3 regions of the Streptomyces sp. NPDC002232 genome follow, and region 2 is predicted to be linked to each of the others. Evidence: riboswitches for the same ligand, from Rfam matches in the RefSeq annotation. Region 2 holds a riboswitch; each other region holds the start of a gene.
What was found. A riboswitch is a leader RNA that binds a small molecule or an ion and turns the genes downstream of it on or off. The one in region 2 is predicted to bind thiamine pyrophosphate.

Region 1 (9,824 bases), on a different contig from region 2:
CGCGGCGCGGGCCGCAACGGCGGGGCGCCGCCCGCAACAGCGGCGCGACGCCCGCAACCGGGTCAGAACGCCGGGCGTTCCGGGTCCAGGTGGGGGTGGCCCTTCGTCGGGGAGGACGCCTCGGCGAAGTGCCGGCGGGGGATCCGCCCCGCCCGCCACGCCAGCCGCCCCGCCTCCACCGCGTGCCGCATCGCCGAGGCCATCAGCACCGGCTCCTGCGCCCGGGTCACCGCCGACGCCAGCATCACCGCCGCGCAGCCCAGCTCCATCGCGAGCGCCGCGTCCGAGGCGGTTCCCGCGCCCGCGTCGAGGATCACCGGAACGCCGGCCCGCTCGACGATCAGCTGGAAGTTGTGCGGGTTGCGGATGCCGAGTCCGGAGCCGATGGGGGAGCCGAGCGGCATGATCGCCGCGCAGCCCACGTCCTCCAGCTTCCGGGCGAGGACCGGGTCGTCGTTGGTGTAGGGGAGGACGGTGAAGCCGTCGTCGACGAGGGTCTCGGCCGCGGCGAGGAGTTCCTCCCCGTCCGGAAGGAGGGTCCGCTCGTCCGCCACCACCTCCAGCTTGACCCAGTCGGTGCCCAGCGCCTCCCGTGCCAGGCGGGCCGTGAGGACGGCCTCGCCCGCCGTGTAGCAGCCGGCGGTGTTCGGCAGGACCCGGATGCCGAGCCGTTCCAGGACGGAGAGGACCGAACCCTGGACGGTGGGGTCGAGGCGCCGCATGGCGACCGTGGTCAGCTCCGTACCGCTGGCGACGAGGGAGCGCTCCAGGACGTCGAGGCTGGGCGCGCCGCCGGTGCCCATGATGAGCCGGGAGGAGAACTCCGTACCGCCGAGGGCGAACACGTCGTCGGACATCGCGCTCAGCCCCCCTGCACCGCGGTGAGGACCTCCACGCGGTCGCCGTCGCCGAGCAGCGTCGTCGTCCACTCGCCGCGCGGCACGACGGTCTCGTTGAGCGCGGCGGCGACCCCGGAGCGGGCCGAGGTCAGGGTCGCCACCAGGGCGTCCAGGGAGAGGGGGGCGGAGAGCTCGCGGGCCTCTCCGTTCACGGACACGTTCATGCGGGCTGCTCCTGACGTACGGGAGGGGCGGGGGAGAAACGGCGGGGGGTGAAGGGGCGCGCCTCGTCGGGGAGGGTGCCCGTGGTGAGGAGCTCCGCCATGACGTCGCCGGTGACGGGGGTGAGCAGCACCCCGTTGCGGTAGTGGCCGGTGGCCAGGTGCAGGCCGGGCAGGGCGGTGGGGCCGAGCAGCGGCGCGTTGTCGGGGGAGCCGGGGCGCAGACCGGCCAGGGTCTCGGTGAGCGGCAGTTCGGTGATGCCGGGGACGAGCTCGTGGGCGTCGCGCAGCAGCTCGTAGACCCCGCCCGCGGTCACCGTGGTGTCCCAGCCCAGTTCCTCGCTGGTGGCGCCGACGACGAGCTCGCCGTTCTCGCGGGGCACCAGGTAGACATGGCTGCCGCGGACGACGGCCCGCACGGTGCGGGAGAGGAAGGGGGCGTACGGTGCCGGCACGCGCAGGCGCAGGACCTGGCCCTTCACGGGGCGGACCCGCGGCAGCACCTCGTCCGGCACGCCCGCGAGCCGCCCGCTGAGGCTGCCCGCGGCGAGCACGACCTGGTCGGCCGTCAGCTCCTCGCCGTCGGCGAGGAGGACGCCGCGCGCCCGGTCGCCCGCGACCGTGAGCCGCTCCGCGAGCGTCCGGTGGAAGGAGACCCCGGCCCGCTCGCAGGCGCGCAGCAGTGCGGCGGCGAGCCGGCGGGGGTCGACCTGGTGGTCGCCGTCGACGCGCAGTCCGCCCCGGACGCCGGGCGCCAGCATCGGTTCGAGGCGGCGGCACTCGCGGCCGCTGAGCCACTCCGAGACGAGTCCGCAGCGGGTCTGAAGGGCGTGCAGTTCGCGCAGGTGGGCCCGGTCGTCGGCGTCGAGGGCCACGGCGAGGGTGCCGCAGGCCCGGTAGCCGACGTCCTGCCCGGCGGCCTCCTCCAGTTCGGCGGCGAAGGCCGGGTAGCGGGCCGCGGAGGCGAGGTTGAGCCCGAGCAGGGTCTCCTCGCCGTAGTGGAGTTCGGTGACGGCGGCGAGCATGCCGGCCGCGACCCGTGCGGCGCCGCCGCCCGGGTCCGGGTCGACGACGGCGGTGCGCAGTCCGCGCTGCGCGGCCCGCCAGGCCGTGACCAGGCCGATGATGCCGCCCCCGACCACGAGGACATCGGAAGAACGCATGGGCGTCCAGCCCCTCCCTTCGCCGGCATGACCCGGATCAGGTTCGTACGGTCGGAGGCCGTCCCAGCCTCCCTCTCAGCCCGGTGCGTCCGGGCTCCCGCGAGTGCTTTACGCCCGCCAGACTAGCCCGCGCCGATACCGGGCCACAGACCCCACCCTTCCTGACGGTTCGTCAGATGCGTAAGGTGGTCGGGTGAGCGAGCAGAAGCAGGCCCAGCAGCACGTCGTGATCGTCGGCGCCGGAATGGCGGGCGTCCAGACCGCCGTCGCCCTGCGCGAGCAGGGCTTCGCCGGCCCCGTGACCCTCATCGGGGCCGAACCCCACCAGCCCTACGACCGGCCCCCGCTCTCCAAGGCGATCCTGCTCGGCAAGGCCGAGGACTCCGCCTTCGAGATCGACTTCGAGGATCTCCGCATCGAGCTCCGGCTCGGCCTGGACGTCACGGGGCTGCGCGCCGCCGACCACGAGATCGACACCGAGTCCGGACCCGTCGCCTACGACGTCCTCGTCCTCGCCACCGGAGCCCATCCCGTCACCCTGCCCGGCACCGAGGGTGTCCCCGGGGTCCATCTGCTGCGCACCCTCGACGACGCCGTGCGGCTCGGGCCCGTCCTGGAGCGCCGCCACTCCGTCGTGGTCGTCGGCGCCGGCTGGATCGGCGCCGAGTTCGCCACCGCCGCGCGCGAGGCGGGCTGCGCCGTCACCGTCGTCGAGGCCGCCGACCGCCCCCTCGCCGCCGCCCTGCCCGCCGAGGTCACCGCCCCCATGGCCGACTGGTACGGGGCGAACGGCGCCGAACTCCTCACCCACGCGCGCGTGCACACCGTCGAGCCGGGTGGCCCCGGCGTGCCCGGCCGCGTCGTCCTCGCCGACGGCCGCGAACTGGCCGCCGACGCCGTCGTCGTCGGCATCGGCGCCCGCCCCGCCACCGGATGGCTCACCGGCTCCGGCATCGCCCTCGACCCGGGCGGCGCGGTCACCGCGGACGACCGGCTGCGCACCTCCCTGCCCGATGTGTACGCCGTCGGCGACTGCGCCTCCTTCCCCTCCGCCCGCTACGGCGAGCGGCTCCTCGTCCACCACTGGGACAACGCCCTCCAGGGGCCCCGCGCGGTCGCCTCGGCGATCACCGGGGCCGCCGACGCGCCCTACGACCCGGTGCCGTACTTCTGGTCCGAGCAGTTCGGACGCTTCGTCCAGTACGCGGGACACCACGCGGACGCCGACGCGCTGCTCTGGCGCGGCGACCCGGCCGACGACGCCTGGTCCGTGCTCTGGCTGCGCGCCGGGGTGCCGGTGGCCCTCCTCGCGGTCGGCCGCCCCCGCGACCTGGCCCAGGGCCGCAGGCTCATCGAGGCCGCCGTCCCCGTCGACCCGGAGCGCGCCGCGGACCCGTCCGTCCCCCTGAAGGCCGCGGTCCGGTAGGGCCCGACTACCGGCTGTCAGTCCGGGATGGCAGGCTTGTCCCGTGACCGAGATTGACGTAAAGATCGATGCGCTCGTCCCCGCCTGGCTCTACGTGCCCGACATCGCGGAGATGCTCGACATCGACGTGGTGCGCGTGCGACAGCTGATCAAGGAGGGCCAGCTCATCGCGGTGCGCCGCGGCGAGAACAACGCCCTGCAGATCCCCGCCGCCTTCATCCAGGGCGACAAGATCGTCAAGGGTCTCGTCGGGCTCCTGACGGTGCTGCGGGACGACGGCTTCACCAACGAGGAGATGCTGGAGTGGCTCTTCACTCCGGACGAGAGCCTGCCGGGCACGCCCGCGCAGGCGCTCAACGAGAACCGCGGCACGGAGGTGAAGCGCCGCGCCCAGGCGCTCGCCCTCTGAGGCGCGCCCGCACCGAAGACACCATCCGCGGGTGCCGCGGCGGCCGGCCCCTCATGGGCCGGCCGCCGCGGCACCGGCGACTCGAACGGGGGGAACCCATCCATGTCCACGTCTCGTGAGCGGCTCGCCGACGCCCGGCTCTACCTGTGCACCGACGCCCGGAAGCGCCAGGGCGACCTGCCGGACTTCCTCGACGCCGTGCTCTCCTCCGGCGTGGACATCGTGCAGCTCCGCGACAAGGGGATGGAGGCCGGTGAGGAGCTGGAGCACCTCGCCGTCTTCGCCGAGGCCGCCCGCCGGCACGGCAGGCTCCTCGCGGTGAACGACCGGGCCGACGTCGCCCACGCCATCGGCTCCGACGTCCTCCACCTCGGCCAGGGCGACCTGCCCGTGCCCGCCGCCCGCGCGATCCTCGGCGACGAGGTGCTGATCGGCCGCTCCTGCCACGCCGAGTCCGAGGCCGCGGCGGCGGCCGTCGAACCGGGCGTGGACTACTTCTGCACCGGCCCCTGCTGGCCCACCCCCACCAAGCCCGGACGGTACGCGCCGGGGCTCGACCTCGTGCGGTACGCGGCGGGCCTGGAGCAGGACCGGCCCTGGTTCGCCATCGGCGGCATCGACGAGACGAACCTGGACGAGGTCCTGGACGCGGGCGCCCGCCGGATCGTCGTCGTCCGCGCCATCACCGAGGCGGACGACCCGGCCGCCGCGACGGCCTCCCTGGCCAAGCGCGTCCGCGAGCGCGTCGGCGCCTGAGGCCCCGGCGGCCGCCGGACCGCACGGCCGCGCTCTCCGCCCCCGGCGCCACCCCCCTGCACCGACCGTCGGGTGGCTGTCCGAAAAGGTGTCCACCACTCGGACGGGGAGTACGCGGCGCCACGCCCCGCGTCTAACCTGCCGATATGGCCCTTGGTACCGCTTCCGTCCGCTCGGACCGCGCGCGCACCGTCCGAGAGATCCTCGCGGACGGCGGCACGTCGTACTCCTTCGAGTTCTACGCGCCCCGGACCGAGAAGGGCGAGCAGGTCCTCTGGAACGCCATGCGCCGCGTCGAGGCGGTCGGCCCCAGCTTCGTCTCCGTGACCTACGGCGCCGGCGGCTCCACCCGCGGCGGCACCGTCAAGGCGACCCAGAAGATCGCCTCCGACACCACGCTCACCCCCGTCGCCCACCTCACCGCCGTCGACCACTCCGTCGCCGAGCTGCGGAACATTCTCGGCCAATACGCCGACGCCGGGATCCGGAACATGCTCGCCGTGCGCGGCGACCCGCCGGGTGACCCGCTCGGTGAGTGGGTCGAGCACCCGGAGGGCGTGACGTACGCCGCCGACCTCGTCCGGCTGATCAAGGAGTCGGGAGACTTCTGCGTCGGCGTCGCCGCCTTCCCGGAGATGCACCCCCGGTCCACCGACTGGGACACGGACATCCGGCACTTCGTGGACAAGTGCCGCGCGGGCGCCGACTACGCGATCACCCAGATGTTCTTCGACCCGGAGAACTACCTGAGGCTCCGCGACAGCGCGGAGAAGGCGGGCTGCGAGACCCCGATCATCCCCGAGGTCATGCCCGTCGTGAACGTGAAGACCCTCGACCGGCTGCCCCAGCTGAGCAACGCCGCCTTCCCCGCGCATGTGAAAGAGCGCATCCTCGCCGTCAAGGACGATCCCGCCGCTGTACGCTCCATCGGTATCGAGTTCGCGACGGAGTTCTGCGCGCGTCTGCTCTCCGAGGGTGTCCCCGGACTGCACTTCATCACGCTCAACAGCTCCACCGCGACGCTCGAGATCTACGAGAATCTCGGACTGCACCAGCAGTCGTGACCGGTCGTACCCGCCCCGACCCGCGGCGGTGACCGTGGAGAGGGGCGGCGGGGCATGGGGTGGACGGTCCTCTACATCGCGTTCGGCGTGGTCGCGCTGTGGCTGCTGGGGGAGGTGCTCCTCCAGTACAAGGCGCGGCTGCGCTGGCGCCTGCTCGCCTTCGGCGGCTTCCTCTGCGTCGTCCTGGGCGTCCTGCTGCCCTCCGTCCTCGTCATCGTCGCGGGGGCCGTGGCCTTCGCCGTCGGCCAGGCGTACGTGACGCTCTCCTTCCGCCGGGGCTTCTCCACCGGCTGGGCCATCGGCGGCAACCCCGGCGCGAGCCGCCGCCGCAAGGCCACCGGTCCGGCCGCGGCCGGACCCACCCTGGAGGTCACCGAACTCTCGTACGACACCCCGCAGGCGGCGTACGGCACGGAGGACGGGCACGACCCGCACCCCGAGACCGAGGCCGAGAAGACCGCCGTCTACGAGCCGCAGCCGATGCCCGAGGACACCGGCCAGTACGGGGTCTACGACGCGGGCGCCCAGAGCGCCGCGTCAGCCGGGTACGGCACGGGATACGACCCCTACGCCTCCGGTTACCAGCAGACCGGGTACGAGCAGCCGGGCTACGGGCAGACCGGGTACGAACAGACCGGCTACGAGCAGCCGGCCCACCCGCAGCAGGCCTACGACTACGGCCAGGACGCCGGGCAGCAGCAGTACGCCGCGTACTCCGACCCGTACATCGGCCCCGGCACGGACGGCCAGCAGTACGGCTCCTACTACGCCGACCCCTACGCGCCCTCGTACACCTACGACACCCCGCCCGGCGGCGTCTGGGTCCCGCAGCAGCGCGACACCGAGCCGGAGCCGCAGCAGCCGCAGGCCCCCTACGGCTACGAGCAGCCGCACCCGGACGACCAGCAGCAGTACCGCTACTGACCCCGCCGCGAGGTCACCGGGAGCCGCGGAACTCCGCGCCCTCCACGATGAGCCCGGCGACCAGCGCGCCCGACATGCCCGCGTGGGCGAGCCCGCCGCCGGGGTGCGACCAGCCCCCGGCGAAGTACAGCCCGGGCACGGGGGAGAGGTTCGCCGCCGGGAGGTAGGTCCCCGCGGCGTCCGCGAGCGCCGGGCCCGGGATCTCGGCGGCCCCGGTGGCCGCCCGGACGTCCTCGGGTGTGCGGACCTCGCGCCAGAGCAGCCGCTCGGCGAGCCCCGGCACCGCCCGGCCGGCCGCCTCGACCGTCCGGTCGGCGAGCACGGCCATGTCCTCCTCGCGCTCCAGGTCCACCAGCGTCGAGACCGTCACCGACTCGTGCTCCGCGTCCGGCCGCAGCGCCGGGTCGCCGGGCCGCAGCACGGTCACTCCGGGCCGGTCCCCGTCGCCGTGGACGACCGTGCGGTGCGCGGCTCCGTCCTCGCGGCCCCCGCGCAGGGCCAGCAGCACCGTCAGACGGCCGGTGGACCCGTGCGCGAAGGGCGGCCGCTCGTCGGCGCGGTCCCACGGCAGGACCTGCTCGCGGTGGAGCGACGGCACCGGCGCGCCCGCCACCACGTGGTCCGCCCCGACGGTCTCGCCGGAGGCGAGCCGGACCCCGACGGCCCGGCCGTCCTCGGTCAGCAGCTCGTCCACAGCGGCGTCGAAGACGAACTCCACCCGCCGCTCCCGGCACCGCTCGTACACCGCGTCCGCGAGCGCCCGGATGCCGCCGGCCGTGTACCAGCTGCCGAAGGTCTGCTCCATGTACGGCAGGACGGCGGCCGAGGCCGGGGCGGCGGACGCCGGGAAGCCGTACGCCTCCGCATAGGAGTCGAGCAGCGCGATCAGGCGCGGATCGCGCAGCTCCCGCGCGCCCACCTGGGCGAGCGTCGTCGTCGGGCGGCGCAGGAAGCCCGGCTTCAGGGCCGGATACGGAGCGGAGGCGAGCGCCGTGCGGTCGGCCGGCTGCGGCTCCTCCAGGAGCGGGCGCCGGGTCCGGTCCCAGGCCTCGCGGGCCCGCGTCAGGAAGTCGCCCCAGCGCTCGCCCGTACCCGCGCCGAGGGCGGCCTCCAGCGCGGCGACCGTGCCGGCCCGGGAGGCGTTCGGCAGGTCGACACGGGTGCCGTCGGCGAAGACGTGACGGGCCGCCGGGTCGACCTGCGTCAGACCGACACACTCCTCCAGCGGCTTCTTGCCCGTCTTCACGAACAGGTCCCGGTAGACGGCCGGCAGGTGCAGCAGCCCGGGCCCGGTGTCGAAGGCGAAGCCGTCGCGCTCGAAGCGCCCGACCGCGCCGCCGTACGTCGACGTCCTCTCGTACACCGTCACCGCGTGCCCGGCGACCGCCAGCCGGGCCGCCGCCGCCATGGCGCCGAGTCCCGCGCCGATCACCACAATCCGTGCCATGTGGGCGAGCCTATCCGGCGCCCGGCACCGGCCGGAGCCCGGTGGGCGGGGGGTCAGAAGTGGTCGGACCCGTCGTCCGGCGGAGCCGGGGCGCGCGGGCGGGTGCCCACCGCCGCGAGCCGTTTCTCCTCCCGCCGCTGGGCCCAGCGGCGCCAGCCCCGGCGGATCTGCTTCGCGAGGAAGAACAGTATGGCCAGGCCCGCCACGAGCAGGACGGCCGCGATGACCGCCGCCGCCACCGGGTGGAAGACGGCGAAGGTGACGAGGGCCGCCACCCCGAGGTCCTCCGCCAGGCTCAGGCCGATGTTCGAGAACGGCTCGGGCGAGGTGTTGACCGCCAGCCGTGTCCCCGCCTTGACGAAGTGGCTGAGCAAGGCCGTCGAACCGCCGATCGCGCCCGCCGCCAGCTCCGGCAGCGAACCGCTCTGCCCGGCGAGCAGGGCACCGACCACGGCTCCCGCGACCGGCCGGATCACCGTGTGGACGGAGTCCCATATCGAGTCGACGTACGGGATCTTGTCCGCCACCGCCTCGCACAGGAACAGCACGGCGGCCGCGACGAGGACATCGGTGCGCTGGAGGGACTCGGGCACCTCGTCGGTGAGCCCGGTCGCGCCGAAGACGCCGAACAGCAGGACCACCGCGTACGCGTTGATCCCGCTCGCCCAGCCGCTGGTGAACACCAGGGGGAGTACCGACACGCCCGCGATCGTAACCAGGACTGAGTACCCGTACCTAGAGGGCGAGATGAGTAGGCGCGCGGATGGGGCCGGTCCTGCCCGGAGGAGAGAGTGGAACCCACGGAAGGGGCGCGGCTCCGGTACCGCCGGCACGGGGCTGCGGAACGGGGTCGTGCACCTGCCGGCACGGGGGTGCGAGGAAGGACGCCGGTGCGGCGAGGCTCGGGGGGATCGAGCTTCACCGCACCGGCGTTCCGCGTGTCCGGGTGTCCGGGTGTCCGGGTGTTCCGGCGTCCGTCGGCGTGTCCTGGCCTCCGTCTGCGTGTCCCGGCGTCCGTGAGTCCGTGTCAGCGGCCGCCGACGCGGCCGTGCAGCAGACGGGAGAGTGCCGCGTGCACGTCGTCGAGCGACCGCTCGCTCTGGAAGGCCTGCCAGTCGAGCGCCGCCACGAGCACCATCCCGACCAGCGCCGCGGCCGTCAGCTGGACGTCGATCTCCTCGCTCAGCTCACCGGCCCCGACGGCCTCGCGCAGCACGCCCTCGACCACCGCGACGGCCTCCTGGCGGACCACCAGGAGAGTGGAGTTCCAGGCCCGGTTGGTGCGCCAGAGCTCGGCCACGTACAGCTGCGTGAAGGCCGGGTAGCGGTCGATGAAGACCAGGCCCGCCCGGATCATCGCGTCCAGCGCGTCGACCCGGCTCCCGCCGCGCGCGGCGGTCTCCTCGGCCGCCGTGCGCAGCGAGGCGGTGAGCAGCGCCACCCCGTGGCGCAGCAGCTCCTCGAACAGCTCGGTCTTGCTCTTGAAGTTGTAGTAGACCGTGCCCTTGGCCACGCCGGCCCGCTCGGCGATCTCGTCGACCGTCGTCGCGGAGAAGCCCTGCTCCGCGATGAGGG
Region 2 (9,824 bases):
TTCGCCAGCTCCTCGGTCAGGCCGGTGCAGGCCATGTCGGGGTAGCGGTTGAAGTGCGCGGCGGCGGCCAGCGTGGTCTCCATGACCCCGGGCAGCGGCGGGTAGGGGTTCTCGTTGGAGGACAGCTTGAAGGCCACGGGACCGCCCGAGGCGGCCGGCCTGCCCGGCTTGTAGGTGGGGACCCCGTCCAGCTCGGCGCGCAGCTTGGGGCTGCCGGTGCTCGTCCCGCTGGTCTCGCTCACAGTGTGGCCTCCTCGACCGTCCGTACCACCAATACTCCTCACCTTAAGAGGATTCGCCTCCGCTGCGAATGGGCTGTGGACAACAGGAGGGACACGCTGTGGACACGGCCCCGCTCCCGCCCCCGTCGAGGGGGAGCGCGCGCCCGGGTGGCGCGCGCCGGTGGCGGGCGCCGTAGCGCGCATCCCCCGTAGAGGTGAGTTGAGACCTCTTCGAGACCTCGCCACCTCGCCAGGCCTACGCCGCCCGACGGGCGTAGATCGCACGCGAAGAGCCCTAACTGCCTTTGATTCCCTGCCCCTTGGCCCATTTCGATCATGCAGAAACGTGCCTGTTAAGGCCTGCATATGCGGCCGTCCCGACCGCCCTCCATCGCCCTACTATCGGCTCGCCATGACAGCAGCAGGGAAGCACCAGGTGAGCCGGGCACAGACCCGGGGAAGCCGGCAGGGCCGGGCAGGCATCCGGGACGTGGCCGCCGCCGCCGGGGTCTCCATCACGACTGTCTCCGACGCGCTCAACGGCAAGGGCCGACTCCCGGACGCCACCCGCCGCCACGTCCGCGAGGTCGCCGACCGGCTGGGCTACCGCCCATCCGCGGCGGCCCGCACGCTCCGCACCGGCAAGTCGGGACTCATCGGCCTGACCGTGACCACGTACGGGGATGAACCTTTCACCTTCACCGAATTCGCGTACTTCGCGGAGATGGCCAGAGCAGCCACATCGGCGGCACTCGCCCGGGGCTACGCCCTGGTCATCCTCCCCGCCACCTCCCGCCATGACGTCTGGTCGAACGTCGCCCTCGACGGCACCGTCGTCATCGATCCCTCCGACCACGACCCCGTCGTGACCGAACTGGTCCGCCAGGGACTGCCCGTCGTCTCCGACGGACGCCCCGCCGGCACCCTCCCGGTCACCGCCTGGGTCGACAACGACCACGAAACCGCCGTCCTCGACCTGCTCGACCACCTCGCCGCCGCCGGCGCCCGCCGCATCGGCCTCCTCACCGGAACCACCACCGACACCTACACCCGCCTGTCCACCACCGCGTACCTCAACTGGTGCGAACGCGTCGGCCAGGACCCCGTCTACGAGGCCTACCCGGCGCACGACCCGTGCGCGGGCGCCGTCGCGGCCGACCGGCTGCTCGCCCGCCCCGACCGCCCCGACGCCGTCTACGGCCTCTTCGACCCCAACGGAACCGATCTCCTCGCCGCCGCCCGCCGCTACGGACTGCGCGTCCCCGACGACCTGCTCCTGGTCTGCTGCAGCGAATCCACCGTCTACGCCACCACCGAACCCCCGATCACCACGCTCTCGCTCAAGCCGCGCCGGATCGGCACCGCCGTCGTCCAGCTCCTCATCGACGCCATCGAGGGGATCGACGCCGACGGACCGGTGCAGCGGGTGATACCGACCGAACTGATCGTCCGCACCTCCTCGCAGCGGCGTTCACCGCGCACCACGGTCAGCCCGCCGCGCTCGCCCTCGAAGGACTGACCCCACGGGCGGCGGCGCACGAGCCGGCCGTCGCCCGAACCGCCGTCCGCGCCCCTGCCCGGGGGCGGGGACGGGGAAACCGGACACCGCACCGGCCCCAACCCTGGACCGGACCTTCTCAATTCGGGCGAAACAACCGATGAACCCGGAGTGGACCCGGATTCACCACCCCTGGTGCGTCACAGAGAGGGACGCTCATTCCTATGATGGGCGGACGACATCGCGGACCGCCCCGACCAGGCCGGTCCGCGATGTGCAGGGCATCGCGACGGTGGTGGAGGGGTCGATGACTCAGGGGGCCGGTCAGGAGCCCGTGGTACGCACGGCGACATTGCGTGACTTCCGCGTACCGCCGTACGCCCGCGTGCCCGTACAGGGTCATGCCGCCCAGGCGCCCGCCGCCGGGGAGACACCCTCGGCTCCGGCCGTCGAGCGCCTCCCCGCCGAGCATCCGGCGCCCGCCGGACGGCAGGCCACGGCCGAGCACCCCGTCGCCGAACACCCGGTGTCCGCCACGCGCCTGCCCACGGTCGCGCCCTCGCCGGTCGAGGCCGTCCGGGTGCCGAGCCCGCCGGCCGAGCCCCTCCCACCCGCGTCGGCACCGGCCCCGGCACCGCAGGCCCCCGCGTCCGCCCCGGCACCGCAGCCCGCCGCCGCCGCGCCGCAGGCCACCGCGCCCATGCCCGCCGATCCGACCCTCCACCTGGGTCAGCGCCTCGCCCCGGCGTTCGCCGCCCCGGCCGGCTCCTCGATCGTCTCCGTCGCCACCGGCCACCCCGGGAACGCCTTCCCCGAGGGCGAGGCTCCCGAGGGGTACACCCCGACCGAGCGCGACCTCCCGGTCATCAACCGCGGCGACACCGTCCAGGTCCCGGTCGCCCCCGAGCAGGCTCCCGCGCCCGAGCCCGCGAACGGCGACGGACCCGGCCCGCTCTACGTGGTCGGCGATGTCCACGGATACCTCGACGAGCTCATCGCCGCCCTGCGCGCCCAGGGCCTCATCGACGAGAACGGCGGCTGGGCCGCGGGCAACGCCCGGCTCTGGTTCCTCGGCGACTTCACCGACCGCGGCCCCGACGGCATCGGCGTCATCGACCTCGTCATGCGGCTCTCCGCCGAGGCCGCGGCCGCCGGCGGCTACTGCAAGGCCCTCATGGGCAACCACGAGCTGCTGCTCATCGGCGCCAAGCGCTTCGGCGACACGCCCGTCAACTCCGGCGCGGGCACCGCCACCTTCCAGGCCGCCTGGCTGCTCAACGGCGGCCAGAAGCACGACATGGACCGGCTCCAGGACGTCCACCTCCAGTGGATGTCCCGGCTGGACGCCGTCGTGCGCGAGGACGACCACCTCCTGGTGCACTCCGACACCACCGCGTACCTCGAATACGGCGAGACCATCGAGGACGTCAACGACACGGTCCACGAGATCCTCAACCGGAACGACGCCGACGAGGTCTGGGACGTCTTCCGGAAGTTCACGAAGCGCTTCGCGTTCCGCGACGACGGCGGCCCGCAGGCCGTCGAGGAACTGCTCTCGACCTACGGCGGCCGCCGGATCGTGCACGGCCACAGCCCCATCCCGTACCTCCTCGGCCAGGTCGGCACGGAGGACGGCGAGGACAGCGCGGGCCCGGTCGTCGACGGTCCGCACGTGTACGCCGACGGTCTGGCGATCGCGATGGACGGCGGAGTGACCATGGCCGGAAAGCTACTGGTCGTCCAACTCCCGCTGAACGACTGACCTATCACCCTGCGCATCCGGGAAGAGCGATTTCGGGAAACACCCTGTCAGGTCGTGGTGTCACCGCAATACCATCGGGTCATCCGTAGCAGGCTCTCCTCCGTTTCTGCCCAACCGACCGTTTCCCACGGCTGATCCGGGCCTACGGAGCATCGGGGGATGCACATGAACGTGGCTCCGCACCTGCTGACCGAGGATCGCGCCGAGTACGAGCGGGTCCTCGACGACGCACTGAGCACCGCCCACGCACGTCCGGAACTCGCCGGCGTCGGCACGCGGCTCACGGTCGCGCAGCTGCGCGCCATGACCCTGAACGCGACCGCGCTCATCACCTCCGCCGCGGCGAGCGAGTACGACCACTTCGTGAAGGTCCGCGAGCAGAGCCGGGCGCCCGCCGCGCCGCGCACCTCCCTGACGGACCCCGGGGCGGGCACCGACCCGGGGGCCGGGGTCATCGCGATCGTCACCGTGATGGTGCCCGTCCTCGCGGGCACCGCCGCGGTCGTCCTCCTGCTGGTCGGGGCGGTGCTGCACGCGGTCGCGCCCACGCTGGTGTTCGGCACGACCCTGCTGACGGCCGGCCTGGTCTTCGCCGCCCTCGCCGCCGCGGGACTGCTCAGCGCGGGAGCCGGCCTGCTCCTGACCGCCCTGCGCAACAGGCCGGCCGCGGCGGACGGGACCGCCACGGCCGACGACGAGCTCTCCCGCGCCCGGGAGGCCTGGCGCCGCGCCCTCCTGGAGCGCGGCATCCTCCCCTTCCTCCGGGACGCCCTCGCCGCGACCGGCCCACCGGACGCGACGAAACCCTGAGGGACGAGGGCTGCGGGCTGCGAGCTGAGGGCTGCGGGCTGAGGGCTGCGGGCTGCGGGCTGCGGGCGCTACTCGGCCAGCGGCAGGTAGACGCGGTTGCCGCTCGCCGCGAACTCCTTCGACTTCTCCGCCATGCCCGCCTCGATCTCCTGCTGCGTCCCGCCGTGCTCGCGGCGGATGTCCTGGGAGATCTTCATCGAGCAGAACTTCGGACCGCACATCGAGCAGAAGTGCGCGGTCTTCGCGGGCTCGGCGGGCAGCGTCTCGTCGTGGAACTCGCGCGCCGTGACCGGGTCGAGGGCCAGGTTGAACTGGTCCTCCCAGCGGAACTCGAACCGCGCGTCGGAGAGCGCGTCGTCCCACTCCTGCGCGCCCGGGTGCCCCTTGGCGAGGTCCGCCGCGTGCGCCGCGATCTTGTACGTGATGACGCCCGTCTTCACGTCGTCCTTGTTCGGCAGGCCCAGGTGCTCCTTGGGCGTGACGTAGCAGAGCATCGCCGTGCCCCACCAGGCGATCATGGCCGCGCCGATGCCGGAGGTGATGTGGTCGTACGCCGGCGCGACGTCCGTGGTCAGCGGGCCGAGCGTGTAGAACGGCGCCTCCTCGCAGATCTCCTGCTGGAGGTCGATGTTCTCCTTGATCTTGTGCATCGGGACGTGCCCCGGGCCCTCGATCATCGTCTGCACGTTGTGCCGCTTGGCGATCGTGTTGAGCTCGCCGAGGGTGCGCAGCTCCGCGAACTGCGCCTCGTCGTTGGCGTCCGCGATCGAGCCGGGGCGCAGTCCGTCGCCGAGCGAGTACGTGACGTCGTACGCCGCCAGGATCTCGCAGAGCTCCTCGAAGTTCGTGTAGAGGAAGTTCTCCTTGTGGTGCGCCAGACACCAGGCGGCCATGATCGAGCCGCCGCGCGAGACGATGCCGGTCTTGCGGCGCGCGGTGAGCGGCACGTACGGCAGGAGCACGCCGGCGTGCACCGTCATGTAGTCCACGCCCTGCTCGGCCTGCTCGATGACCGTGTCCTTGTAGATCTCCCAGGTCAGGTCCTCGGCCCGGCCGTCGACCTTCTCCAGCGCCTGGTAGAGCGGCACGGTGCCGATCGGGACGGGGGAGTTGCGCAGCACCCACTCACGGGTGGTGTGGATGTTGCGGCCGGTGGAGAGGTCCATGACCGTGTCGGCGCCCCACTTGGTCGCCCAGGTCATCTTCTCCACCTCCTCCTCGATGGAGGAGGTGACGGCGGAGTTGCCGATGTTGGCGTTGACCTTCACCAGGAACCGCTTGCCGATGATCATCGGCTCGATCTCCGGGTGGTTCACGTTCGCCGGCAGCACCGCGCGGCCCGCGGCGATCTCCTCCCGCACGACCTCGGGGGAGACGTTCTCCCGGATCGCGACGTACTCCATCTCCGGGGTGATCTCGCCCCGGCGGGCGTACGCGAGCTGGGTCACGGCCTCGCCGGCGCGGCCTCGGCGCGGCAGGCGGGGGCGGCCGGGGAAGACGGCGTCGAGGTTCTTCAGCCCACCCCCGCGCGGCGAGGTGTGCTTGATGCCGTCGTCCTCGGGGCGGGCCGGGCGGCCCGCGTACTCCTCGGTGTCGCCGCGCGCGATGATCCAGTTCTCGCGCAGCGGCGGAAGGCCCCGCCGGACGTCGGTGTCGAGGGCGGGGTCGGTGTACGGGCCGGACGTGTCGTAGAGCGTGACGTCCTTGCCGTTGGTGAGGTGCACCTGACGGACGGGCACCCGGAGGTCGGGGCGCGAACCCTGGACGTACCCCTTGTGCCAGCCCGGCGTGCGCTCCTGCCCGTCGGGCTGGTTCTGGTCGGAGGCAGGCGTGCGTGCATCCTGAATGGTCATGAGACCGATCTCCCTACGCCGGCATTACCCGGTAACAGGTTCGGCGGTCGGCGCAGCCTCCTCCCGTACGTGCGTACGGTGATCAGCGCCCTCTCAGCCCGGTGCTCCGAGCTCCCGCGTGTGCAAAGGTGTCACCACGCTAGCGCCCTCACGGGCGTGCTGAACAGTGGGCCCCCGCCGTTCTTGCGATGATCGGTCGGTGACTTCCCCCCAGCAGACCCCCGAGCCGCACGGCCACGCCCACGGTCCCGGACACGAATCCGGCCCCTCGCACGGGCACGGAGGCGGGGCGCACAGCCACGGCCACAGCCATGGCCACGGGCCCGCCGCCCCGGTCTCACGGCATCTGCGCAAGGTCATCGCCGCCGTCCTGATCCCCTTCGCCACCGCCGTCGTGGTCGGCCTCGTGGTCCTGTGGCCCGGCGGCACTCCGGCGCACGAACGCACCGGCGTCGGCTTCGACCGGCAGACCCAGCAGGGCGAGGTCGTCTCCGTCGAGCACGTCGACTGCAAGGACGTGAACGCCGCGCAGGTCCCGCCGACCGGCGACACCTCCACTCCGGAGGGGCGCGAGGCGGTCAACGCCCAGCGGGGGCAGTGCGCGAAGGCGACCGTCGAGGTCACCACCGGACCGGACCAGGGCCGGAAGTTCGTCGAGGTCGTGCAGCCGGACGCGCCGCGCCAACTGCACCAGGGCCAGGGGGTGGTGGTGGCGTACGCCCCCGACGCCCCGCGCGACCTGCAGTATTCGGTGACCGACGTGAACCGGAAGATCCCGCTGGCGGTGCTCGCCGGGATCTTCGCCCTGGTCGTCGTGCTCGTCGGCCGCATGCGGGGCGTGATGGCGCTCATCGCGCTCGGGGCGAGCTTCCTGGTGCTGACGCTCTTCATCCTGCCGGCGATCCTGGAGGGATCGAACCCGCTGGTCGTCGCGGTGGTCGGGTCGAGCGCGATCATGCTGATCGCGCTCTACATGTGTCACGGGCTCTCGGCCCGCACCTCGGTCGCGGTGCTCGGCACGCTGATCTCGCTGATGCTGATCGGGCTGCTCGGCTCGGTGTTCATCGACTGGGCGTCGCTCAGCGGCAACACCGACGACAACACCGGCCTGATCCACGGCCTGTACCCGGAGATCGACATGTCCGGCCTGCTGCTGGCCGGGATCATCATCGGTTCGCTCGGTGTGCTCGACGACGTCACCGTCACCCAGACGTCGGCCGTCTGGGAGCTGCACCAGGCCGACCCGGGCATGGGGCCGCGCGGCCTGTACCGGGCCGCCATCCGGATCGGCCGCGACCACATCGCCTCGGTCGTGAACACCCTGGTCCTGGCCTACGCGGGCGCCGCGCTGCCGCTGCTGCTGCTCTTCTCCATCGCCCAGAGCAGCATGGGGACCGTGGCCAACAGCGAGCTGGTCGCCGAGGAGATCGTCCGGACGCTGGTCGGTTCGATCGGTCTGGTGGCGTCCGTGCCGGTCACCACGGCGCTCGCGGCCCTGGTGGTGTCCGCCGACCGCCCGGCGTCCGGGGGTGGGAAGCCCGCGCCGGTACGGGGAGGGCGGCGGCGACGCGCGAAGTGAGACGTGCGCGCCGAAGGGGCGGGCCGGCCCGGCTCGGGGGGAAGGGTCCGGCCCGAACGGGCCCGCGGGGCGCGGGACGGATCGGGTGAGGTGCTCGGTCACGGCAGCCCGGGGAAAGGGCGCGCGAGGGGGACAGTGCGGTGAGACGGCGCCAGTGAGGCGACTCGTGTGGGTCGGCTCGACGGGTCGGCCGGGTGGGTCGGCGCGTTGCAGTCGGCTCGCGTGAGACGGCTCGGCGGGGTGGCTCGGGCGGGGCGGCGGGGCGGGTGTCAGGCGGGGCCGGCGTTCTCCTCGGCGAGGATCCGGCCCAGCGCCGCCTCCAGGTTGTCCTCGAAGTCACCGAGCGTGCGTTCCTGACCGAGCGGCACCAGCTTGTCCGTCCGGTCGAGGAAGGCCACCAGCGGGGGCGCGCTGGCCCGGAAGAGCGCGCGGTCGCCGCCGACCTGGAGCCGGATGGAGACGTCCGAGAGGCCTTCCGGCTCTGTCGGGGCGATGTGCACGTCTCCGTCCCCGCTCGGCCGGTTGATCCCGTCGAGCAGCAGCTCCCTCCCGAACGCCCAGGTGACGGGCGCGTCTCCGGGGAGGTGGAAGGTCATCCGCACCGCGTAGGGATCCCGGGTCTCATATCGGAGTTCGACCGGGATCTTGAAGGAGAGCTCCTCGGAGACGAGGAAGCTCATCAGGACCTCGGCCTGAACCGACTCTCGCATCATGTACCCCGCAGTAGATGAAGCAGTTGTGTAAACACAGCTGCTGAAAGCTGTGACCGAAACGGCCAGGAATGATCCCCCGTGGCCCTCTTGACGTAATCGTGCTGTAAGCACTAGCAGATCACAAGGAGTGATTTTTCAGATACTGATAGAGAGCACGAGGGAGCTGAAGAGCTTTCCGATCTCTGTGCGTAGTCGCTCGACTGCTGGGAGCAACCGTTCTTCCTGGTGGAGGGGGAGAGAAATGGCCACAGAGGCCGCCACGGGGCCCGCAGTGATGGGGATTGCGGCACAGACCGTGCCGAGCGCATATTCCTGACGCTCCACCAGGGGCTCCATTCGCCCCAAACCGCCCAAACGATCCAAAAGCACACGGCGATTACGCACCGTGTACGGAGTGAGGGCTTCCACCGGATGGCGGTCAAGGTGGTCTTGACGAGATTTCAGATCGAGTTGGCTCAGCAGACATTGGCCGATCGCATGGGCGTGAGCGGTCTCGCGGAAGTCGGCCCATTCCTCCACGGCGGGGGCGGAAGGGGTGTCGGCGACGGCGACGAGTTCGATCTCGCCCTCGCGGTAGAGGGCGAAGTAGACGGGTACGCCGATCTCGTCCCGCCAGCGGGCGAGCGAGTCTTCGATCTTGATGCGACGATTCTGCACATCTCCGCCGCCGGCCAGTCGGGCGGCGGCGTCGCCCAGGACGAACACACCCTTGTCGCGGAGCAGATAGCCCTCGTGCGTCAGGGTGCGGAGCAGGTGGTACGTGGTGGGGAGCGGGAGACCCGTCTCGCGGGCGAGCTGTTTGGCCGGGGCTCCCTCCGCGTGGGAGGCCACGGCCTCCAGGAGTCTCAGCGCCCGCTGCACCGAGCCGATCAAGGTAGGCGAAGCCGTGTGCGTAGCCGTGGCCAGTCACCCCCAGGCGTCACGACGGGTGTTTCGCACCCGCCCGCAGGGGCCGCCCCCGCGCGCCTCCGGGCTTGGGAAACCGCTGGTCAGCAGGGAGATCTACGCCAGTAGTCCCCAACACGGCGGAGGAATTCCACACTAGTGGCAGCCCCAGGGCCCACACCCGATTCGACCAGCGCGTTCCCCCGCCCGGGCTAATGCCCTCGACCGGCTCGTACCGATCAGTAGCTGGTGCTACCAGTCCTCCTTGGACCTGCCGGAGGAGCTGAACTTGCGGACGACGTAGATCAGTCCGGCGACGAGGGCCGCGAAGAGCAGCACCTTGAAGAGCAGTCCGACCACGAAGGCCAGGACGCTGGTGATCAGCCCGCCGAAGACGAACAGGGCGAGAAGGGGTATGGCGACCCACTTCACCCACCAGGGCATCCCCGCGAGCACCTCTCGTACGGCCATCGTCCCTACCTCGCTCTCGAAGATCCGCTCGG
Region 3 (9,824 bases), on a different contig from region 2:
GGAGAAGGAGGGCATCGACTCCCGCGTCCAGACCGCCATCACCATGGGCCAGGTCGCCGAGCCGTACATCCCGCTGCGCGCCGTGCGGCACCTGGAGAAGGGCCGCGTGGTCATCTTCGGCGCGGGCATGGGCATGCCGTACTTCTCCACGGACACCACCGCCGCCCAGCGCGCCCTGGAGATCGACGCCGAGGCCCTGCTCATGGGCAAGAACGGCGTGGACGGGGTCTACGACTCCGACCCGAAGCGCAACCCCGACGCGGTCAAGTTCGACGCCCTCGAGTACGGCGAGGTGCTGTCGCGCAACCTCAAGGTCGCCGACGCCACCGCCATCACCCTGTGCCGGGACAACAACCTCCCGATCCTCGTCTTCGAACTGCTCACCGAGGGCAATATCGCTCGCGCGGTGAAGGGTGAGAAGATCGGCACGCTCGTGAGCGACCAGGGCACCCGGGCCTGACCCGAACCGGGGAACCGCCCCGCAAGGGGATGGACAGAGCCCTGCCGGTCGTACACCGTGCAGGACACAACGCGACGACACGCAGGAGCATGTGGTGATCGAAGAGACTCTCCTCGAGGCCGAGGAGAAGATGGAGAAGGCCGTCGTGGTCGCCAAGGAGGACTTCGCCGCGATCCGCACCGGCCGTGCGCACCCGGCGATGTTCAACAAGATCGTGGCCGACTACTACGGTGCCATCACCCCCATCAACCAGCTGGCGTCCTTCTCCGTGCCGGAGCCGCGCATGGCCGTGGTGACGCCGTTCGACAAGAGCGCCCTGCGCAACATCGAGCAGGCGATCCGTGACTCGGACCTCGGGGTCAACCCGAGCAACGACGGCAACATCATCCGTGTGGTGTTCCCGGAGCTGACCGAGGAGCGCCGCCGCGAGTACATCAAGGTCGCCAAGGGCAAGGCCGAGGACTCGAAGATCTCGATCCGCTCGGTGCGCCGCAAGGCCAAGGAGACCATCGACAAGCTCGTGAAGGACGGCGAGGTCGGCGAGGACGAGGGCCGTCGCGCCGAGAAGGAGCTCGACGACACCACCGCGAAGTACGTCACGCAGGTGGACGAGCTGCTCAAGCACAAGGAAGCCGAGCTGCTCGAGGTCTGATGAACGACTCTTCCTGGGGGGCCCCGGCCGGTTCCGGCCGTGGGGGACCCGACCAGGGGCCTGCCCCGGCGGGTCCCGCATACGATCGGCATCAGGCGGCGCAGACTCGGCCCATGCCCATCGTGCCCGACGTTCCCGCCGGCGGATTCCAGGACGGTCACGGCCGGGGGGCCGCTCACCCGAGCGGTCCCCTGTTCCGTGACGAGACGCCGCACGAGCACCCGCAGGAGCCCATGTCCAGCCCCACCCCGCCTCCGCCGCCCGCGCCGCCGGCGCCACGGCAGAAGAAGAGCGCCGGGCGCAATCTGGGCGCGGCCATAGGGGTCGGAGTCGGACTCGGCGCGGTGATCATCGCGTCGCTGTACATCTGGGCGCCCGCGTTCGTCGGAGTGATCGCGGTCGCCGTGGTGGTCGGCCTCTGGGAGCTCACCTCCCGCCTCCAGGAACGCAAGGGCATCAAGGCGCCGCTGGTCCCGCTCGCGGTCGGCGGTGCGGCGATGGTCGTCGCCGGCTACGTGCGGGGCGCCGAGGGCGCCTGGGTGGCGATGGCCCTGACGGCCCTCGCGGTACTCGTCTGGCGGATGACGGAACCGCCCGAGGGATACCTGAAGGACGTCACGGCGGGGGTCTTCGCCGCGTTCTACGTGCCGTTCCTGGCGACGTTCGTGGCGATGCTGCTGGCCGCGGACGACGGACCGGAGCGGGTGCTGACGTTCCTGATCCTGACCGTGGTCAGCGACACCGGGGCGTACGCGATCGGCTGGCGCTTCGGCAAGCACAAGCTGGCCCCGAGGATCAGCCCCGGCAAGACCCGGGAGGGTCTGGTCGGCGCGGTGACGTTCGCGATGGCGGCGGGCGCGCTGTGCATGCAGTTCATGATCGACGACGGCATGTGGTGGCAGGGCCTGATCCTCGGTCTGGCGGTGGCGGCGAGCGCGACGCTCGGCGACCTCGGCGAGTCCATGATCAAGCGCGACCTGGGCATCAAGGACATGGGCACGCTGCTCCCGGGCCACGGCGGCATCATGGACCGCCTGGACTCGCTGCTGCCCACCGCTCCGGTGGTGTGGCTGCTGCTGGCCCTGTTCGTCGGGACGACCTGACCGGCGGAGCCGTACGAGAAAGGGCCCCCGCCCCGCACCACCGGTGCCGGACGGGGGTCCTTTTCGTCGGCCCGGTGGGTCAGCGGTCCGTTCCCGACATCAGACGGGAAAGCAGGCTCCGGGTGTTCGCCGTGCTGGGGTGCTCGGCCCCGAAGAGCTTCTCGCGCGAGACAAGAACCGCCTGAGCCTCGGCGATCGCCCGGTCCCTGTGTCCCATCTGATCGTAGAAACCCGCGAGGTTGTGCCGGGTGACAAGCGCGTCCGGATGGTCTGCCCCCAGAGCCGAATGCTCCACTTCCAGGAGCGCTTCCATATCGGCGATCGCTCCTCCGACGTCACCGGCCTCCGCCCGCAGCCCGGCCAGATTGTGTCGGATCGTGCAGGCGAAGGCGCCGTTCGCATCAATCGACGAAGGCAGCTCTGCAAGAATCTCTTCCAGTGCTCGAATCCCACCCTCCATGTCCGCGCCCCTTGCCCGCCAGTAAGCAATCTGGCATCGCGCCTCGATCACCAGGATGTGGGCGGGCTCATGGTTCACGAGCAAACCTTCAAGGATTTCTTCGAACGTGTGCGCAGCACTCTCGTATGCTCCGTGCGCTCCCAGCATCTGCGCCAATTGACTCCGCGCGATGAGGGTCTCGACATCGTTCGGACCTTCGACCCTCAGCAGATCCGAATATGCCTGCATGAGCGTATCGACAGCGTTATCGAAATCTCTGTCCCGTGATTGCCAGAAACCGAGCTGACGAAGGCATCTCAGCGTGTCCGAGTGATCCGGGCCAAGGATCTCGGTGGCTGTTTCCCAGAGCGCGCGCCACTGGGAGATCGCGGTGGAGTACATTCCGGCATAGCCGTGACTGTCTGCGCCATGAAAAAGGACCTCGTAGGCCTCGACCTTCCACAATGAATCAAAGGCAAGGGAAGAAAGCGCGTCGATGTTCTGGCACAGTACGTGCCTCAGATCCCGCTCCTCCGCGTCGCGCGACCATGACGAAAGAATGCAGAGCGAGGCGAAGAACGCCAGCTCCTCCTGATGGGCCTCGTCCACGGACTCCCGTGCCACGCGCTGCACGAGGGGGTGGACTCGCACCATGCCATGTGTCTCGTACGGCGAGTGGCTCACCAGACTCAGGCGATGCAGGGAGCGCAGGGAGGCCAACACCTCGTCCTCGGAAAGCTCGGGCACTTGGACGTCGAGCGGTCCCTCCGGCTCGAACATCAAGTACTTGCAGATTCCCAGGTACGAGCGAGCCGGCTTGCTCGTGAGCACCGCATCGGGAATTCCGTTCGCGTTCATCACCGACGCGAGGGCCAGGAGGTAGCGGGATATGCCCTCGGGCCACAGCTGGTCGGCCCGCGCCACGGACAGGTCCCAGACCGCGGCCAGTACCTCTTCATGGTCATCCGGCAGGCTGCCCCCGTCCGGGACCAGCTCCGACAGGACTCGGCGCCGATCCGCCAGCAGTTCCCTGTAGCGGGGCACCCGCAAGCCCTGGTCGGCGATGTAGGAGGCGGCTTGGGCGAGCGCCAAGGGCAGGTGTCCGAGATCGGTGGCGAGATCGAGGATCTCGTCCCCCCGGCCCCGGCAGCCGTGCGCATCGAGCTTCCTCACCAGATACGAGACGGATTCTCTCTCGGTGAAGACCCCGACCTCCATGAAGTCTCGGCCCTGACCTCGCAGAGCGGAGTCCCGACGCCGGGTGGTGACCACCACCTGGCACTGGGGGCGGGACGGCGGCCAGAGTCCTCGAACATCTGCTGGATCCGCCACGTCGTCCAGGACGATGAGGCAGAACCGCTCGGTCGTCTGGAGCCAGGCGATGAACATGCGCGCGGCCTGGTGGGGGTTCTCCTCCGTGACGGCGCAGACATCACGCGCCGCTTGCGCATACGCGAGCTCGATCGCATCACGGTTGACGGCACTGAGCCAGACGAGCAGCTCGGCCCTTCCCTCGGCCTGGGCCGAGCGCGCGTACCGGGCCGCCAGCTGGGTCTTGCCCACCCCGCCCATGCCCGAAAGGATCTTCGTGGAACGTGTGGAAAGTGAACTCAGAGTCGGTCTCGGCTCGAAGCAGTGAGCTTCGAGTGGAACCACTCCCACCTGATGAGGCCACGAGACGCGTGAGGTCGGCTGCGGCGCGTGAAAGTTCTGGACACTCCCGATGGCGAGACCGCCGTCGGAGGCATAGACGGACGTGTCCGCGCTCACTGAGGGCCCATGCGACCCGGAAGCGGTCAGCCCTGAGACCGGCCCGGCGAACGAGGGTTTTCGATATGAACGTCGCCCTCGAAAACGACCCCCGCGACCGACCCTCTGTCGGCCCTGACCGAGACATTCCCCGTGAACGTATGGCGAGACGCGGGTGTCTGTTCCGAGATGTCCCCCAGGGACAACAACTGGGCTGCCGCTGCCTGCCTCCGCTCACCCTCGCTGCCGGCCAGAAGCTCCTCGAACCTGAGCCGCCAGAAGGCCGCCTGCCGCGCCAGCTCGCGTTCACGGTCCTCTTCACGCACCATGAGCTGCAGCGTCGCCGACGTATGGTCGAGCGACTCACTCACCGTGCGCTCTTGATGTGCGCCGAAAATCCTTCTCACACGGTCCCGCACCGTTTCCCAGGCGTCTGTTCCCGCCGCCTGCACCACCGCTCCGGCCCCCGCCGCAGCGATGGCCGCGAGCCCCTCAGCCAACATGACGCCCCTCCCACGCAGAACCAGGACTCCATTCAATCCCGCCCCGCAGCGCACCGCGTCGTGTTCCGCGGAAACGCAGCCGGTCGTCAAGCCGCCTCGTACTCGTGGGCTCGGCCGCCCCGCCACTTGACCCAGGCCGGGTCGTCGAGGAGGTCCTCGGCGTCCGGGAGGCCCGCGCGGCGGAGGAACTCGACGACGTCCTCGTCGCTGTGGGCGAGGCCGAGAATGCTGCCGCGCGCGGTGACGCGCCTCCCGCCGGTGGGGGACGGCTGATGGACGACGATCGGGGCACTGTCCATACCTCCAGGATGCCCGGGAACGGCCCCGAACGGCGCGGGGCGGCCCGTACCGGATCCTCGGGACCCCGGTCACCGCGTTCCGTCTGCGACACTGGGGGAACCATGCCCAAGCCCGGAGAACTCACTTTCGTCGCCCCCCGCGGAGCCAAGAAGCCGCCGCGGCACCTGGCCGACCTCACGCCCGCCGAGCGGAAGGAGGCCGTCGCCGCGATCGGCGAGAAGCCCTTCCGCGCCAAGCAGCTGTCCACGCACTACTTCGCGCGGTACGCCCACGACCCCGCCGAGTGGACCGACATCCCGGCCGCCTCGCGGGAGAAGCTGGCCGGGGAGCTGCTGCCCGACCTGATGTCCGTGGTGCGGCACATCTCGTGCGACGACGACACCACCCGCAAGACCCTGTGGCGGCTGCACGACGGCACGCTCGTGGAGTCGGTGCTCATGCGCTACCCGGACCGGGTCACCATGTGCATCTCCTCGCAGGCCGGCTGCGGGATGAACTGTCCCTTCTGCGCCACCGGGCAGGCGGGCCTCGACCGGAACCTGTCGACCGCCGAGATCGTGCACCAGATCGTGGACGGCATGCGCTCCCTGCGCGACGGCGAGGTGCCCGGGGGCCCGGCGCGGCTCTCCAACATCGTCTTCATGGGCATGGGCGAGCCGCTCGCCAACTACAAGCGGGTCGTCGGCGCCATCCGTCGCCTCACGGACCCCGAGCCCGACGGGCTCGGCCTCTCGCAGCGCGGCATCACCGTCTCCACCGTCGGTCTCGTGCCCGCCATGCTGCGTTTCGCCGACGAGGGCTTCAAGTGCCGTCTCGCCGTCTCCCTGCACGCGCCCGACGACGAGCTGCGCGACACCCTCGTGCCCGTCAACACGCGCTGGAAGGTGCGGGAGGTCCTCGACGCGGCCTGGGAGTACGCGGAGAAGTCCGGGCGCCGGATCTCCATCGAGTACGCCCTCATCCGGGACATCAACGACCAGGCCTGGCGCGGTGACCTGCTCGGCAGGCTCCTCAAGGGCAAGCGGGTGCACGTCAACCTGATCCCGCTGAACCCGACGCCCGGTTCGAAGTGGACCGCCTCCCGCCCGGAGGACGAGAAGGCCTTCGTCGAGGCCATCGCCCGCCACGGCGTCCCGGTGACCGTCCGGGACACCCGGGGCCAGGAGATCGACGGCGCCTGTGGACAGCTCGCCGCCGCCGAGCGCTGACCTTGTAGTCTGGGCTCGAACACATCTCCATATTCCGACAGGGGAGCGCCACAGCGCTGAGAGTGCGGTAACCGTAGACCGCAGACCCTCTGAACCTCGCCCAGGTCATTCTGGGTAGGAAGTTCGGTCGCAACTCAAGCTGTTGCGCCCTGCCCGTGTCCCCCGGACGCGGGCAGGGCCGCGTCTCTTCCTGGTCACACCCAGGAGGAATCCAGTGAGCATCAAGAAGGCCGCCGCCGCCGCGCTCGTCGCGGCGCTCGGCGTCACCAGCCTGGCCGCGTGCGGCACCGAAGAGAGCCGTGGCGCGGCCGGCAAGACCGACCAGCCCGCGCCGAAGACGGTGACGCTGGTGAGCCACGACTCGTTCAACGCCTCCAAGGAGGTGCTGGCCGACTTCACGAAGCAGACCGGCTTCACGGTCAAGGTCCTGAAGAGCGGCGACGCCGGCGAGGCCGTCAACAAGGAGATCCTGACCAAGGGCTCCCCGCAGGGCGACGTCTTCTTCGGCGTCGACAACACGCTGCTGTCCCGCGCCCTCGACAACGGGATCTTCGTCCCGTACGAGGCGAAGGGCCTGGACCGGGTCCCGGCCGCGTACCAGCTCGACAAGGAGCACCGGGTCACCCCGGTCGACTCCGGCGACATCTGCGTCAACTACGACAAGAAGTACTTCGCCGACAAGAAGCTGGCGCCGCCGGTGACCTTCGACGACCTGGCGAAGCCGGCGTACAAGGACCTGCTGGTCGTGGAGAACCCGGAGCGGTCCTCCCCGGGCCTCGGCTTCCTGCTCGGCACGGCCGCGAAGTACGGCGACGCCGGCTGGCCGGACTACTGGAAGAAGCTCAAGGCCAACGGCGTGAAGACCGTCGACAGCTGGGAGCTCGCCTACAACCAGGAGTTCTCCGGCTCGGCCGGCGGCAAGCAGGCCAAGGGCGACCGGCCGCTGGTCGTCTCGTACGCCTCCAGCCCGCCCGTCGAGGTGCTCTACGGCGAGCCGCAGCCGAAGGTGGCGCCCACCGGCGTCTCCACCGGCACCTGCTTCCGCCAGACCGAGTTCGCCGGCCTGCTGAACGGCGCGAAGAACCCCCAGGGCGGCAAGGCGCTGATCGACTTCCTGATCTCCAAGAAGTTCCAGGAGGACATGCCGCTCCAGATGTTCGTCAACCCGGTGGCGAAGGACGCGGCCCTGCCCGAGCTCTTCACGAAGCACGGCGTCGTGGTCGACAAGCCGGAGACCATGGCACCCGAGAAGATCGCAGAGAAGCGTGACCCGTGGATCCAGCAGTGGTCGTCGCTCGTCCTGAAGTGACCCGGGACGTCCGGGGGAGCGTGACGCGGCTCGGCCTGATGGCCCTGCCCGTCGCGTTCTTCGGGCTCTTCTTCGCCTGGCCCGTCGTGTCCATCGTGGACCGCGGGCTGCGGCCCGACGGCACCTGGCGGCTCGGCGGGATCGGCGAGACGCTGACCCGGCCGGACATCCTCGACGTGCTCGGCTTCACCCTCTGGCAGGCGCTCGCCTCCACCGGCCTGACCCTGCTGGTCGCGCTGCCGGGGGCGTACGTCTTCGCCCGCTTCGACTTCCCCGGCAAGAGCGTGCTGCGGGCCGTCGTCACGGTCCCGTTCGTGCTGCCGACCGTCCTCGTCGGCACGGCGTTCCTGGCGCTCGTCGGCCGGCACGGGCTCACCGACGAGCTGTGGGGGCTGCGCCTCGACACCGGCGTGTGGGCGATCCTCCTCGCGCACGTCTTCTTCAACTACGCGGTCGTCGTACGGACCGTCGGAGGCCTCTGGGCGCAGCTCGACCCGCGTCAGGAGGAGGCCGCCCGGGTCCTGGGCGCCTCGCGCCTGCGGGCCTGGCGGACGGTGACGCTGCCGGCGCTCGTGCCGGCGGTGGGAGCGGCCGCCCTCATGGTCTTCCTCTTCACCTTCACCTCCTTCGGTGTCGTGCAGATCCTCGGCGGGGACGCCTACTCCACCCTGGAGTCCGAGATCTACCGGCAGACCGCGCGGCTGCTCGACCTGCGGACGGCCGCCGTCCTGACCCTCGTCCAGTTCGTCGCCGTCGGCGCGATCCTGGGCGTGCACGCCTGGACGGTACGGCGGCGGGAGACCGCGCTGCGGCTGGTGGCGCCGGAGACCACCGCGCGCCGGCCGCGCGGCGCCGGACAGTGGGCCCTGCTCGGCGGCGTCCTCGTCTCCGTGGCGCTGCTCGTCCTGCTGCCGCTGGGAGTGCTCGTGGAGCGCTCCTTCGCGGGGCCCGACGGATACGGGCTGCGGTACTACCGGGCGCTCGGCTCGCTCGACGAGTCCGGTACCTTCCTCGTCCCGCCGCTGGAGGCCATCGGGAACTCCCTGCGGTACGCGCTGGCCGCCACCGCCATCGCCGTGGCCGTCGGCGGGCTCGCGGCGGCGGCCCTCACCCGGCGGGCCGGGCGTCTCAGCCGGGGCTTCGACGCGCTGCTCATGCTGCCGCTCGGGGTCTCGGCCGTCACCGTCGGCTTCGGCTTCCTCATCACGCTCGACGAGCCGCCGCTCGACCTGCGGGCCAGCTGGATCCTCGTCCCGCTCGCCCAGGCCCTGGTCGGCGTGCCCTTCGTCGTACGGACGATGCTGCCGGTGCTCCGGGCGGTCGACGAGCGGCTCCGGGAGGCGGCGGCCGTGCTCGGCGCCTCGCCTTGGCGGGCCTGGCGGGAGGTGGACCTGCCGCTGGTGCGCCGGGCGCTGCTCGTCGCGGCCGGGTTCGCCTTCGCCGTGTCGCTCGGCGAGTTCGGGGCGACCGTCTTCATCGCCCGGCCCGACAGCCCGACCCTGCCGGTGGCGGTGGCCCGGCTGCTCGGCCGGCCGGGCGAGCTCAACTACGGCCAGGCGATGGCCCTCTCGACGATTCTGATGGTGGTGTGCGCGGTGTCCCTGCTGCTGCTCGAACGGCTGCGCACCGACCGGACCTCCGGGGAGTTCTGATGCTTTCGATCGAGGACGCGACCGTACGGTTCGGGGAGCGGGCCGTGCTGGACGCCGTGGACCTGGAGGTCGCCGAGCACGAGATCGTGTGCGTGCTCGGCCCCAGCGGCAGCGGCAAGTCCACCCTGCTGCGGTCCGTCGCCGGGCTCCAGGCGCTCGACGGCGGCCGGGTGCTGCTCGGCGGCGCCGACCAGGCCGGGGTGCCGGTGCACCGGCGGGGCGTCGGCCTGATGTTCCAGGACCACCAGCTCTTCCCGCAGCGGGACGTCGGGGGCAACGTCGCCTTCGGGCTGCGGATGCGGGGCGCGCGGAAGGCCGAGCAGACCGAGCGGGTGCGGGAGCTGCTCGACCTGGTCGGCCTGCCCGGAGCCGGGCGGCGGTCCGTCGCCGCGCTCTCCGGCGGCGAGCAGCAGCGGGTCGCGCTGGCCCGTGCGCTGGCGCCCCGGCCC

Region 1: another riboswitch for thiamine pyrophosphate. It lies ahead of thiO (glycine oxidase ThiO); the one in region 2 lies ahead of thiC (phosphomethylpyrimidine synthase ThiC).
Region 3: another riboswitch for thiamine pyrophosphate. It lies ahead of ACFYXU_RS00405 (thiamine ABC transporter substrate binding subunit); the one in region 2 lies ahead of thiC (phosphomethylpyrimidine synthase ThiC).

What each region holds. Positions count from the first base shown of each region.
Region 1 covers NZ_JBIARV010000002.1:355,839-365,662, reverse strand. The annotation lists gene ACFYXU_RS08400 (thiazole synthase) at 63-857, opposite strand; gene thiS (sulfur carrier protein ThiS) at 863-1,063, opposite strand; gene thiO (glycine oxidase ThiO) at 1,060-2,223, opposite strand; TPP riboswitch at 2,221-2,334, opposite strand; gene ACFYXU_RS08385 (NAD(P)/FAD-dependent oxidoreductase) at 2,417-3,649, shown strand; gene ACFYXU_RS08380 (Rv2175c family DNA-binding protein) at 3,693-4,058, shown strand; gene thiE (thiamine phosphate synthase) at 4,161-4,814, shown strand; gene metF (methylenetetrahydrofolate reductase [NAD(P)H]) at 4,961-5,878, shown strand; gene ACFYXU_RS08365 (hypothetical protein) at 5,933-6,802, shown strand; gene ACFYXU_RS08360 (phytoene desaturase family protein) at 6,816-8,249, opposite strand; gene ACFYXU_RS08355 (DUF4126 domain-containing protein) at 8,303-8,950, opposite strand; gene ACFYXU_RS08350 (TetR/AcrR family transcriptional regulator) at 9,277-9,824, opposite strand, start outside.
Region 2 covers NZ_JBIARV010000006.1:516,875-526,698, reverse strand. The annotation lists gene hisC (histidinol-phosphate transaminase) at 1-242, opposite strand, end outside; gene ACFYXU_RS30650 (LacI family DNA-binding transcriptional regulator) at 634-1,740, shown strand; gene ACFYXU_RS30645 (metallophosphoesterase) at 2,027-3,481, shown strand; gene ACFYXU_RS30640 (hypothetical protein) at 3,641-4,291, shown strand; gene thiC (phosphomethylpyrimidine synthase ThiC) at 4,360-6,144, opposite strand; TPP riboswitch at 6,138-6,272, opposite strand; gene ACFYXU_RS30630 (YibE/F family protein) at 6,344-7,723, shown strand; gene ACFYXU_RS30625 (SsgA family sporulation/cell division regulator) at 7,993-8,433, opposite strand; gene ACFYXU_RS30620 (helix-turn-helix domain-containing protein) at 8,572-9,342, opposite strand; gene ACFYXU_RS30615 (DUF5326 family protein) at 9,574-9,792, opposite strand.
Region 3 covers NZ_JBIARV010000001.1:95,625-105,448, reverse strand. The annotation lists gene pyrH (UMP kinase) at 1-460, shown strand, start outside; gene frr (ribosome recycling factor) at 555-1,112, shown strand; gene ACFYXU_RS00430 (phosphatidate cytidylyltransferase) at 1,112-2,215, shown strand; gene ACFYXU_RS00425 (tetratricopeptide repeat protein) at 2,295-4,226, opposite strand; gene ACFYXU_RS00420 (hypothetical protein) at 4,451-4,906, opposite strand; gene ACFYXU_RS00415 (hypothetical protein) at 4,993-5,205, opposite strand; gene rlmN (23S rRNA (adenine(2503)-C(2))-methyltransferase RlmN) at 5,308-6,414, shown strand; TPP riboswitch at 6,444-6,553, shown strand; gene ACFYXU_RS00405 (thiamine ABC transporter substrate binding subunit) at 6,629-7,723, shown strand; gene ACFYXU_RS00400 (ABC transporter permease) at 7,762-9,375, shown strand; gene ACFYXU_RS00395 (ABC transporter ATP-binding protein) at 9,375-9,824, shown strand, end outside.